DNA from 2 places in the Pseudomonas sp. P129 genome. Region 1 is predicted to be linked to the other one. Evidence: riboswitches for the same ligand, from Rfam matches in the RefSeq annotation. Region 1 holds a riboswitch; the other holds the start of a gene.
What was found. A riboswitch is a leader RNA that binds a small molecule or an ion and turns the genes downstream of it on or off. The one in region 1 is predicted to bind cobalamin.
Positions count from the first base shown of each region.

Region 2: another riboswitch for cobalamin. It lies ahead of cobW (cobalamin biosynthesis protein CobW); the one in region 1 lies ahead of KBY02_RS12845 (ABC transporter substrate-binding protein).

Region 1 is NZ_JAGPYS010000004.1:185,919-191,807, forward strand. Features, by position in the region: gene KBY02_RS12835 (ABC transporter ATP-binding protein) at 1-788, opposite strand, end outside; gene KBY02_RS12840 (FecCD family ABC transporter permease) at 785-1,807, opposite strand; gene KBY02_RS12845 (ABC transporter substrate-binding protein) at 1,804-2,817, opposite strand; cobalamin riboswitch at 2,947-3,146, opposite strand; gene KBY02_RS12850 (histidine phosphatase family protein) at 3,463-4,158, shown strand; gene KBY02_RS12855 (phosphatase PAP2 family protein) at 4,125-5,027, shown strand; gene KBY02_RS12860 (response regulator transcription factor) at 5,048-5,722, shown strand.
Region 2 is NZ_JAGPYS010000004.1:297,086-302,974, forward strand. Features, by position in the region: gene KBY02_RS13255 (cobalamin biosynthesis protein) at 1-67, opposite strand, end outside; gene KBY02_RS13260 (CbtA family protein) at 45-767, opposite strand; gene KBY02_RS13265 (CbtB domain-containing protein) at 778-960, opposite strand; cobalamin riboswitch at 1,056-1,271, opposite strand; cobalamin riboswitch at 1,330-1,554, shown strand; gene cobW (cobalamin biosynthesis protein CobW) at 1,673-2,737, shown strand; gene cobN (cobaltochelatase subunit CobN) at 2,741-5,889, shown strand, end outside.

The sequences.
Region 1 (5,889 bases):
CGCGAGCGCAGGCGCAGAATCTTCGCCCCGTCACTGGGGTCGGTCAGCCAGTGCGCCACCACGCCGAAGGTGCTCAGCAGGCGTTCCGGGGTCAGCACCTCGAGCGGCGCACCCAGCGCGACCAGCCGACCCTTTTCCATGACCGCCACACGGTCGCAGTCCAGCGCCTGATTCAGGTCGTGCAGGGCAATCACGGTGGTCACCGGCAAGGCTCTGACCAGGCCGAGGATGGTCAGTTGATGCTGGATGTCCAGATGATTGGTCGGTTCGTCCAGCAGAAGGATCTGCGGCCGTTGCGCCAGCGCCCGGGCGATGTGAACGCGCTGCCGCTCGCCACCGGACAAAGTGTGCCAGGCGCGTTTTTGCAGGTGCAGCATGTCCACATCCTGCAACGCCTGGCGAACGATCGCGTCGTCCGTTGCGCTCCACGGCTCCAACGCCGACAGCCAGGGCGTGCGGCCCAGTTCGACGGCATCCAGCACGGTCACGGCGTCGCTGGTTTCAGCCTGCTGCTCGACCACCGCCAGCAGGCGCGCCACGTCCCTGCGGCTCAACGCTTCAAGTGCTTGCCCGTCCAGGCTGACCGAGCCGCTGACCGGCTTCTGAATACCGGCCAACAGCTTGAGCAGGGTGGATTTGCCCGAGCCGTTGGGACCGACCACGGCCAGGGTTTCACCGGCGGCAATGCTCAGGTCGACATCGCGCAGCAGCGCTGCGCCACGTACCGAATAACCCAGACCGGCACAACCGAGCACCGGTGCATTGAGCGGATGAGGTAAGGCGTTCATCGCGTGCTGTTGCCCCGGATAAGAATCAAAGCGAAGACCGGTGCGCCGATCAGTGCGGTAATCACCCCGATCGGCAGCGCCTGCCCCTTGATCAGCGTGCGCGAGAGGATATCGGCAGCGATCAGGAACAGTGCGCCGCTCAAGGCACTCAGCGGCACCAGCCGGGCATGCCGGACACCGACCAGCATGCGTACCGCGTGCGGGATCACCAGCCCGACAAAACCGATGGAGCCGACAATCGAGACCATCACTGCGGTGACCAGCGCGGCGGTAGTGATCAATATGATCTGCACGCGGCGTACCGCGATCCCCAGTGACGCCGCCGAGTCGCTGCCGAAGGTGAACGCGTCCAGCGCTCGCCGGTGCCAGAGGCACACCAGCAGACCGACCAGCACTGTCGGCACTGCCAGCCAGACCGAGTGCCAGCGCACGCCGCTGAGGTTACCCAGCAGCCAGAACATGATGCCGCGTGCCTGCTCGGAGCTTGCCGATTTGGTGATCAGAAACGAGGTCAGGGCATTGAACAGTTGCGAACCGGCGATCCCGGCCAGAATGATCTGCCCGGCTGCCGTGGTGCCGCGTGAAGAGTGCGCCAGCAGGGCGACCAGCGAAAATGCCGCCACGGCACCGACAAAGGCGCCGGCCGACATCGAGATTGCGCCTGCACCGAAGCCCAGAATGGCGACCAGTACCGCGCCGGTCGAGGCCCCTGCGGAAATCCCCAGCAGATACGGGTCTGCCAGCGGGTTGCGCAATAACGACTGCAACACCACGCCACAAATCGCCAGCCCGGCCCCGCAGGCGGCTGCGACAATGGCGCGGGTCAGCCGGTAGTTCCAGACGATGCCTTCGTCTATAGGGTCGAGCACATAGCCGGCGGCCCAGAGTTTGTTGGCCAGCACCTGAAAAACCACCTGCAGGCTGATCGAGGTTTCGCCGATCGCGGCCCCGATCATGATCGCCAGCACCAGCACCGCCGAAACCCAGAGCACATGACTCAATGCTATCGGCAATCTCATTTGGCAGCGTTGAAACGGTTGGCGGCGTCAGCCAGTTCCTCGAACCCGGTGAACAGACGCAGGCCAGCCTGCATGCCCTCGGCGTCGATGATCACGATCCGGTCATGCTTGACCGCGTCCATGTTGCGGGTCACCGGGTCGGTCTTGAGGAATTCGATTTTTTTCAGGTAATCGTCGGCCGGGAAACGGCGGCGATCCATGCGCGCGATGACCAGAATGCTCGGGTTGGCCTTGGCGATGGTTTCCCAGCCCACGGTTGGCCACTCTTCGTCGGACTGAACGATATTGCGCATACCCAGGCTGTTGAGCATGAAGTCCGGAATACCTTTGCGGCCTGCCACGAAAGGGTCGCTGGCAAGGTCGGAGCTGGAGAACCAGAACAGCGCCGAGACGTCGTTGGCCTTGTTCTGCCTGACGTTGGCAATCGCCGCGCTCAGGCGGGCCTTGAGGTCAGTAACCAGCGCGTCGCCGCGATCCTGCACATCGAAGATCTGCGCCAGTTGCTCGATGCTCTTGTAGATGGTCTCGATGCGGAAGGGCTCCAGACGTGTGCCATCGGCGCCGACCAGATTGTCCTTGCCTTCGCAGTCGGACGGCAGGATGTAAGTGGGTATCTTCAGGTCATGGAACTGCTCGCGGGTGCCGACCGCGCCCTGTTTGCCGACCATCCACTCCAACTGCACGGCCACCAGTTCCGGACGCTTGCCGATCACTGCCTCGAAACTGGGCTCGTTGTCGGCCAGGCGTTCGACCTTGTCGTTCTGCGCCTTGAAGCGTGGCAATACATTGTTGAACCACAGCGAAGTGCCGACCAGTCTGTCGCCCAGGCCCAGTTCGTAAAGCATTTCGGTGCCGGCCTGGCCAATGGTCACAGCCTTGGTTGGCGCATGCGTGAAGGTCAGGGTCGCGCCACAGTTTTCAAGGGTCAGCGGGTACTGAGTGGGGGCGGCAAGGGCCAGGGTGGACAGCGTCAGGCTGGCAGCGAGTGCGGCGAGGCGGGGCAGCGACATGGAATGCGGTCTCCGTTGGAGCAGGTGCCAGGGCGCAATGCACATCAGGAAACACATCCCCGGATGATGACCGGGCACGGCGGGAAATGCCGGCGCGTGCGGATGTCCTTCCCGGACACCCCGCCGGTTAGTGGGTTGAAGCGGGTCGGCAGGTCTCCTGACTGACACGTCATCGCCAGGCTCCGGCCTTCCCGGATCACGATCCAGTGGCAGTCATGGAGCAGGCTCGGTGCCTACAGTTGCGGGGGCAGTTTCGTTTTTCGCCTGGTGAGAAAGGCGTGCGAATTCCCTGTTAGTTCCTCTCGGAAACCGACGCGCGGCATGGTAAACGATAAGCGTTTTAGTGGCTAATCCTTTGCGCGCCGCAGCTTCAGCAGACGGTCGGCCAGGTCAAAATTGTCCGGATGGACACGGAGCTTTCCGGAAAAACGCTTAAATTATCTTCATGTTCACGCCCGTAAAACCGCAAAGCCCCATTCCAGAGGGCTCGCGTGAAAAATGTGGCGCTGGGCCACAACACGTTTTTCACATCTTCTTCACTGCATCGGGACGATGCTGAACCTATCTTGCCTGCATGGGAGCGGCGCAGACCTCGGGCACTCCCTGGGTCAACGCCAGACATAGGTTCATGGCAGGAGTGGTCCCTTGACCGACACGATAATCAACAAGAATGTACTGCCCCGTTCGGGCATCAGTCAGCGCTACAAGTTGCATCGGCACATCGTATCGATGTCTGTTGCCGTCGTGCTGACGGCTATCTGCGCATGGTTCTACTCGGCGTTCTCGGGCGTGCACGTGGTGGACCTGGGGGTCGGCAGCAACCTGAGCGTTTCCGGCCTTCGCGAGCATTGGCGGCAAGGCAATGTGGTGGTGATGATTCGCCATGCCGAACGCTGTGACCGCTCGAACAACCCGTGCATGAGCGACGCCGACGGCATTACCTCCAACGGCCGCGACGCCGTTCTGGCGGTGGGCGCCGGGTTGCAGAAAATGGGCATGGACCACGCGCGCATGATCGCCAGCCCCAAGACCCGCACGCAACAGACTGCGCAACTGTTGGCCGGGCACGCGGTGGCTGGCCAAGACTGGATCAACGACTGTGACAGCGGCTTCATGAAAGCGGTGCAGGCTCACAAGGTCAGCGGCGAGAACATGGTGCTGGTGACCCACAGTGGCTGCATCGACCAGTTCGAGCGCAAGGTCGGCGTACCTGGCGGCGAGCGCTCGAGTGAGTACGCCCAGGCGTTTTTCGTACAAATAGACGGCAGCCATCCGCCGAAAATTCTCGGCTCCCTGAATGCCGGGCAATGGGCAAACCTCAACCGCGAGCAATTCAATTGACGACATCTTCCAGCGCCAGGCTGCGGTTTTACGGCATCAACCTGGGTGTACCGGTGTTTTTCGCTTTACTGGTCTTCGTTACTTTCGACCTGACCACGATCGACCGGCAACTGACTGATCTGTTTTTTGATTCTACGGCCGGGGTGTTTCCCATAGGCCAGAGCCATTTGTTCGAGAACATCACGCACAGATGGGCGCGGATCCTTCCGAACTGGACCGGAGAGCTGGCGATCATCGGTGCGATGCTGTCCTTTGTCTGGCCGTTGCTGGAAAAATATGATGATTCGCGCCTCGCGAGGCGGCTGACGGGTTCTCGGTTGGGCACCTTCCTGCGCTTTGCACGCAGGCACCGGCTGGACTTCTTTTTCGTCATAGTTGCCTTTGCGCTGAGCACCGCCATGATTCATTACCTGAAGAGCCATACCGGCGTTTATTGTCCTGTCGAAACCACCTTGTACGGTGGCAGCCAGGCGCACATCGAGTGGTTCAGGAATTTCAACCTGCTGCACGAGGCCGGCGCCGGGCGATGCTGGCCGGGCGGTCATGCGTCAAGCGCATTCAGTCTGCTGGCCCTGTACTTCGTGGCTCGTCGCTACTGCTGGCGGCATTCGAACATTCTGCTGGCGGGCATTCTCCTGCTCGGGATGATTTACGGCACCACGCGGGTACTGCAAGGCTGGCACTTCATGTCACACACCTTCTGGGCGGGTATCGTGGTGTGGCTGAGTACACTGCTGGTCGCCTTGTGCTTCTATGGTCGATCAAGGTTGCAACAGCCGATTCACCAGGCGGTGGCCGTCAACAGACCTGATGCATTCGTCACGCAGCCTGCAGACTCATTGGTAACAGGTTCCCGGTCGGCCGGGTAGAAAGACAAGAAGGCGCGGCAATGAACATTCTGGTTATTGAAGACCACCGTGATATTCACGATAACCTGCTGGAATTCTTCGAACTCAGGGGGCATGCGGTAGAAGGGGCGCTGGACGGCCTGAGCGGGCTGCACCTGGCCGCCTCGAAACGCTTCGATGCGATCATTCTCGACATCATGCTGCCCGGCATCGACGGCAATCAGATCTGCCACAGCCTGCGCCAGTATTCGAAGTCGGAAGTCGCGATTGTGATGCTCAGCGCGCGCGATGAACTGGATGATCGGCTCACCGGTTTCAAGGTGGGGGCCGACGACTACATCACCAAGCCGTTCGCGATGTCCGAAGTGCTCGCCAGAGTCGAAGCGATCGTCAGCCGACGGCAGCGCCAGGACAACCGGATGATGGTGGTCGCCGACCTGCAGTTCGATCTGGACACCCTTGAAATCACCCGCAAAGGCGTGCCCTTGAAGCTCAACCCGACCAACATGAAGCTGTTGGAACTGTTGATGCGCAAGAGCCCGCATATCGTCAAGCGCTCCGAACTGGAAGAGGCGCTTTGGGGCCGTGATGCCCCGAACAGCAGCAGCTTGCGCAGCAACATCCATGTGCTCAGGCGGGTACTGGATGGCGGGCACGACACGCCATTGCTGCACACCGCCCATGGCCTGGGTTACAAGCTGTGCGTGCAGCGCTGAGGCGCGTTCAGTCGGCGTTGAACAGGCGCCTGACTCATTGCGATCAGGGTTCGGGGTGAAGAATACCTTTCACTACCGGATCAAGCAGGTGGCCGTGTGTGTTATGAACTGTGCCCCTGTCTGGCCGGAAATGGCATCCGGATGAACGAGCAGGATTTTTTTCTGCT
Region 2 (5,889 bases), 110 kb from region 1:
CCAGCCCGGCCACCAGTGCTGCGCCGGGTTGAAGCGTCGCTGGATCAGGCTTGATGCAGGTCGACATTGTCGTTATGCACATCGTTTCTGCGGAACAGCCAGGCACTGATCAATCCCAGCGCGACCCAGAACAGCGCGTTGGTCAGCAGCGAGGCCATCATGAACTGCGATTCCAGCGCCTCGGGAGCAAGGCTTTCATGGACCAGCGGCTGTGGCGCGCCAAGCACATGCGGGACCAGCAAAATCGCCACACCCAGTGCTTTGAGCAGCCAGTTCTGACCGAACACCAGCAAGGCCAGCCCGGCGGCAGTCGACGCGGCAGCGCCGAGCCACCACAACTGCCGCTGGCTCAGCTCGGCCGCGGCTGTGCCTGGCAGTTCGGGTGGCAGGCCAAAGGTGGGGGCCAGCACGAACACGGCAAAACCCGCCAGCCCCCACCATGCGCCTTGCACGGTGCGACCCGGCGCGCGCAGGGTGTAAAGCCCGGCAAGCATCAGCGCAAAGCCCACCGCGACCACCAGGTTACCGCCAGTGGTGGATAGCACACGCTGCCAGCCGTTTTCGGGCTCCCAGGCCGCTTCTTCATGGGCATGGCTGTGTTCGGCCATCGCGCCGTCCGCGTGCTGATGCAGTTGCTCGGCAGGCGCGTTTTCGTAGGTCTCGGCCTGCTGGATCAGCGGCACCACCCACAGGCTTTGCAGCAGGGTCAGCAGCAGGGCGGCGAGCAGGCCGGTGAAACCTGCGGTATAGGCGATTCGCTTGAACAATGTGTGGCCCTCAATGGCAAGGAAAGGCAGCGCTGTGACGGGTATCGTGTGCCGCGTTGTGTACGGCCGCGATGTGCGAGAAACCGGCGAAGTACACCAGGCAGGCGCCGAGAAGCGCAGCGCTGATGGCGGCGGTCAGGCGTTGAATGCGTGTGGAGCTGGGTGCGGCGGCGTGGCTGCTGATGGTCGACATGGCGTTCCCTCTTGATGATCGGCAAGTGGGCCACGCGCAAAAGAACCTGCCGGCAGACGCCGGAGGTTTCAACTGCGCCCGCCCACCGCGGGTTTGTCATTGCAAGCATATCGGGCCGGTCTCCGGGCTCGCGAGGGGCCGAGACGTCAGTGCGTCAAAGCCTGCAAGGCCACCTTCCCATGCCAGTGGCACAGTGGATCAGACCTACGCTCGCTTACCGTTGCGGGGGCAGCACCGGACTTGCTCGACAACGCGAGCGCACCGGTTTCCCGTTTCACCCCGTGAGGGGCACCCGAAACAAGGCGCACAGGAGAGCATGGGCGGCGGGGCAGCGTCAATCTGAACGATTGACCTGTCTGCAGTCACTGCGTAGCCTTGCCGGTTCGAGGTTCTCCCTGGGTAAAACATCACCCAGTGGAGCTAAGACGGGAATGCGGTACATGCCGCAGCTGCCCCCGCAACTGTAAACGGTCATGTTCATTGCACAGCCACTGCTGCGGCGGGAAGGCGCGATGAATGCGTGTCGGCACGTTGTTCATTGCCTGCCGCACGCCGCCGTGAGCCAGGAGACCTGCCTCGAACGGGCCACACGTGCTGCGGCCCTGGAGAATTCTCACTACAACCGGGCGGGGTGATCCGGTGGCGATCCGATCTGCGTGTCATGCATGCGGCTCTCGTCCTGTTTGCCCGCCGCATTGCCAAAGGGCACCTGATGAAAACACTGGCCAAGCTTCCCGTCACCATCGTCACCGGCTTCCTCGGCTCGGGCAAGACCACCCTGTTGCGGCACATGCTCGACAACGCCGAAGGGCGGCGCATTGCGGTCATCGTCAATGAGTTCGGCGAGCTGGGCATCGACGGAGAAATCCTCAAGCAGTGCACGATCGGCTGCACCGAAGAAGAAGCCAACGGCCGGGTCTACGAACTGGCCAACGGTTGCCTGTGCTGCACCGTGCAGGAAGAGTTCTTCCCGGTCATGCGCGAACTGGTCGCGCGCCGTGGTGATCTGGACCATATCCTGATCGAAACCTCGGGGCTGGCGCTGCCCAAGCCGCTGGTCCAGGCTTTTCAGTGGCCGGAAATCCGCAACGCCTGCACGGTCGATGCGGTGATCACGGTGGTCGACAGCCCGGCGGTACTGGCCGGTACCTTCGCTGCCTTCCCGGATCAGGTCGATGCGCAGCGCAAACTCGATCCCAACCTGGACCACGAGTCGCCCCTGCACGAACTGTTTGCCGATCAACTGGCCAGCGCCGATCTGGTGATCCTCAACAAGGCCGACATGATCGACGCCGAAGGTCTGGCGACGGTGCGTGCCGAAGTTGCCGAGGAGCTGCCGCCTGCGGTCAAGGTGATCGAAGCCAGCAGCGGTCGCCTGCCGATCAGCGTGCTGCTGGGTGTCGGTGCCGAGTCCGAGCTGCACATCGACGCTCGCAAGACCCACCATGATCACCACGACGATGACGATCATGATGACCACGATCACGACGCGTTCGATTCGATTTCCCTGAAGCTGCCGCAAGCCGATGAAAAAGTCCTGCTCGATGCACTGAATCAGCTGGTGGTGCAGCACGGCATTTTGCGTGTGAAGGGCTTCGCGGCCATTCCCGGCAAACCGATGCGCCTGCTCATTCAAGGTGTCGGCACGCGTTTCGACAAGCATTTCGACCGCGCCTGGCGTGCCGATGAAGAGCGTGCCACGCACCTGGTGCTGATCGGTCAGGAGCTGGATGCCGCAGCCCTGCAAGTGCAACTCAACGCTGCGATTGCCGGCTGACCCATGCATTTACTGAGAACCCAGCCCGGCGGTTTCGTACCTGACGACAATATTGCCGATCTGGGCCAGACGCCGGCCGAGCTGGTGATTCTCTGCAGCGGCGACTCCAGCCTGGCGCTGCTGGCCGAAGCTGCCCGGCAGCTCCCCGAAGACTACCCCAGCCTGCGTCTGGCCAACCCGATGCAGGTCCAGAATCACGCCTCTGTCGACCTGTACGTCGATGAAGTGCTGCGTCACGCAAAGGTCATTCTGATTTCGCTGCACGGCGGTATCGGCTACTGGCGCTATGGCGTCGAGCGGCTGATGGAGCTCGCGGCACGTGGTGTTCAGGTCATTCTGGTGCCCGGTGATGACCGCCCTGATCCGGAACTGAGTGATCTGAGCACCGTGCCTGCCGCAGAGCGCGATCGACTCTGGCAGTTCCTGCGTCAGGGCGGCCTGCAGAACGCGCTGCAACTGTACAACTGCATGGCCAGTCGCTGGCTGGACCGCGATTACTCATGGGCCGAGCCCGCGCCGTTGCCGCGCACGGCCATCTACCATCCGCGACTGGCAAGCGCGCAGCTTGCCGATTGGCAGGCAGACTGGCTTGCCGAGCAGCCGGTGGCGGCGCTGCTGTTCTATCGCTCGCACCTGCAGGCCGCCAATACCGGTTTCATCGACGAGTTCTGTACGCGCTTGCAGGCGCAAGGCATCAACCCGCTGCCCATTGCCGTGGCCAGCCTCAAGGAACCCGGCTGTTTCACTCAGGTGGAGGACTGGCTGGATGAGGCTGAAACCGAGCTGATCCTCAATACCACCGGTTTTGCCCAGTCGAGTCCGGAAGCGCCGCATCTGCGGCCGTTTCGGCGCAACGTGCCGGTCATTCAGGCCATCTGCGCGCAGGACAACGAGCCTGCCTGGCAGGCCAGCGAACAGGGCCTCGGCGCTCGCGATCTGGCGATGCACATTGCCTTGCCGGAGCTGGACGGACGGATCATCAGCCGGCCGATCAGCTTCAAGGACCTGGCCTGGCGCAGTGAGCGCAGCCAGTCGGACGTGGTCTGCTACCGCGCCCAGCCGGACCGGATGGATTTCGTCGCGGAATTGGCGCGGCGCTGGATCGAGCTTGCACGCCTGCCCAATGGCGAAAAGCGCGTGGCGCTGATCCTCGCCAATTACCCGACTCGCGACGGAAGGATCGGCAATGGTGTGGGGCTCGATACGCCTGCTGCGGCGCTGAATATCCTGCGCGCCATGCAGGCCGAAGGCTATCCGCTGGCACCGTTGCCGGACAGCGGCACCGAACTGATCCAGCAACTGCTGGGCGGTGTGACCAATGATCTGGACAGTATCGACCAGCGCCCGTGTCAGCAGAGCATGGCGCTGGAGGAATACCTGGCGGCGTTCAACGAACTGCCGCAGGAAAACCGCGACGCAGTGAATGCCCGCTGGGGCACGCCGGACACCGATCCGATGTTTCGCAGCGGCCGGATGATGATCGCCGGACTGCGCTTTGGCCTCACGTTCATCGGCATTCAACCGGCGCGGGGTTATCAGGTCGACCCGAGCGCGGTGTATCACGACCCGGATCTGGTTCCACCCCATGGCTATCTGGCGTTCTACTTCTGGCTGCGCAAGGCCTACGGCGCGCATGCGGTGGTGCATGTCGGCAAGCACGGCAACCTCGAATGGCTGCCCGGCAAGGGCGTGGGGCTGTCGCGAACCTGCTGGCCGGACGCGGTGCTGGGCGCCATGCCGAACATCTATCCGTTCATCGTCAACGATCCGGGCGAGGGCGCACAAGCCAAGCGGCGCACTCAGGCGGTCATCATCGATCACTTGATGCCGCCGCTGACCCGCGCGGAGACCTACGGCCCGTTGCGCAATCTGGAACTGCTCGCCGACGAATTCTACGAAGCGCAAATGCTCGACCCGCGCCGCGCGCGCGAGCTGCAGCGGGACATTCTCGAACTGGTTCGTGAAACCCATATCGACCGCGAACTGGCGTTGGGCGAGAACCTCGACAGCGATGCCGACGCGGCGCTCTGGCTGCCACGTCTGGACACTTACCTGTGTGACCTGAAGGAATCGCAGATTCGCGATGGTCTGCATATCTTCGGTCAATCGCCGCAAGGTCGCCTGCGCATCGACACCTTGCTGGCCCTGCTGCGTATCCCGCGTGGTGACGGGCGTGGCGCGCAGTCCAGTCTGTTGCGCGCGTTGAGCAAGGCGTTCGAGCTGGACTTCGACCCCTTGAACTGCGAGTTGGCCGAACCCTGGACCGGCCCGCGTCCTGCTGCGTTGCAGCACCTGAGCAGCGACCCCTGGCGCAGTGCGGGCGACGCGCGCGAGCGGCTGGAGCTTTACGCCGCCATCCTTATCGAACGTGTCACGCAGGGCGAAGCGTTGACCGACTTGCCGGCGCACGATGATCTGGCGCTGATTCTCGACAGCTTGCGTGACGTTGTCGCGCCGCGTCTGGATGCCTGCGGCCCCGGCGAAATGCAGGGCATGCTCGATGCCCTGAGTGGTCGCTTCGTTCCGGCAGGCCCCAGCGGCGCGCCGAGCCGGGGCCGTCTGGATGTGCTGCCCACCGGCCGCAACTTTTTTACCGTGGACGTGCGCAACCTGCCGACCACCACGGCCTGGCGAATCGGCTTCCAGTCCGCCAACCTGTTGCTGGAACGTCACCTGCAGGACCATGGCGATCACCTGCGCCAGCTGGGGCTGTCGGTATGGGGCACGGCGACCATGCGTACCGGCGGTGACGACATCGCCCAGGCCATGGCGCTGATGGGCGTGCGTCCGGTGTGGGCGACGGGCAGTCAGCGGGTCGACGACTTCGAGATTCTGCCGATCAGCCTGCTCGACCGCCCGCGAGTGGACGTGACACTGCGGGTCTCCGGTTTCTTCCGCGACGCGTTCGCCAACCTCATCAAGCTGTTCGACGCTGCGGTGCAGGCCGTCGCGGCGCTTGACGAGCCCGACGACCTGAACCCGCTGGCGGCCAGGGTCCGTGAAGAACGGCAAGGCTTCCTCGCAGAAGGTCTGGACGAAGACGAGGCGGCGCGTCAGGCCGGCTGGCGGATATTCGGTGCCAAGCCCGGTGCCTATGGCGCTGGCGTACAGGGTGCTATCGATGGCCGCCTGTGGCAGAGCCGCGACGACCT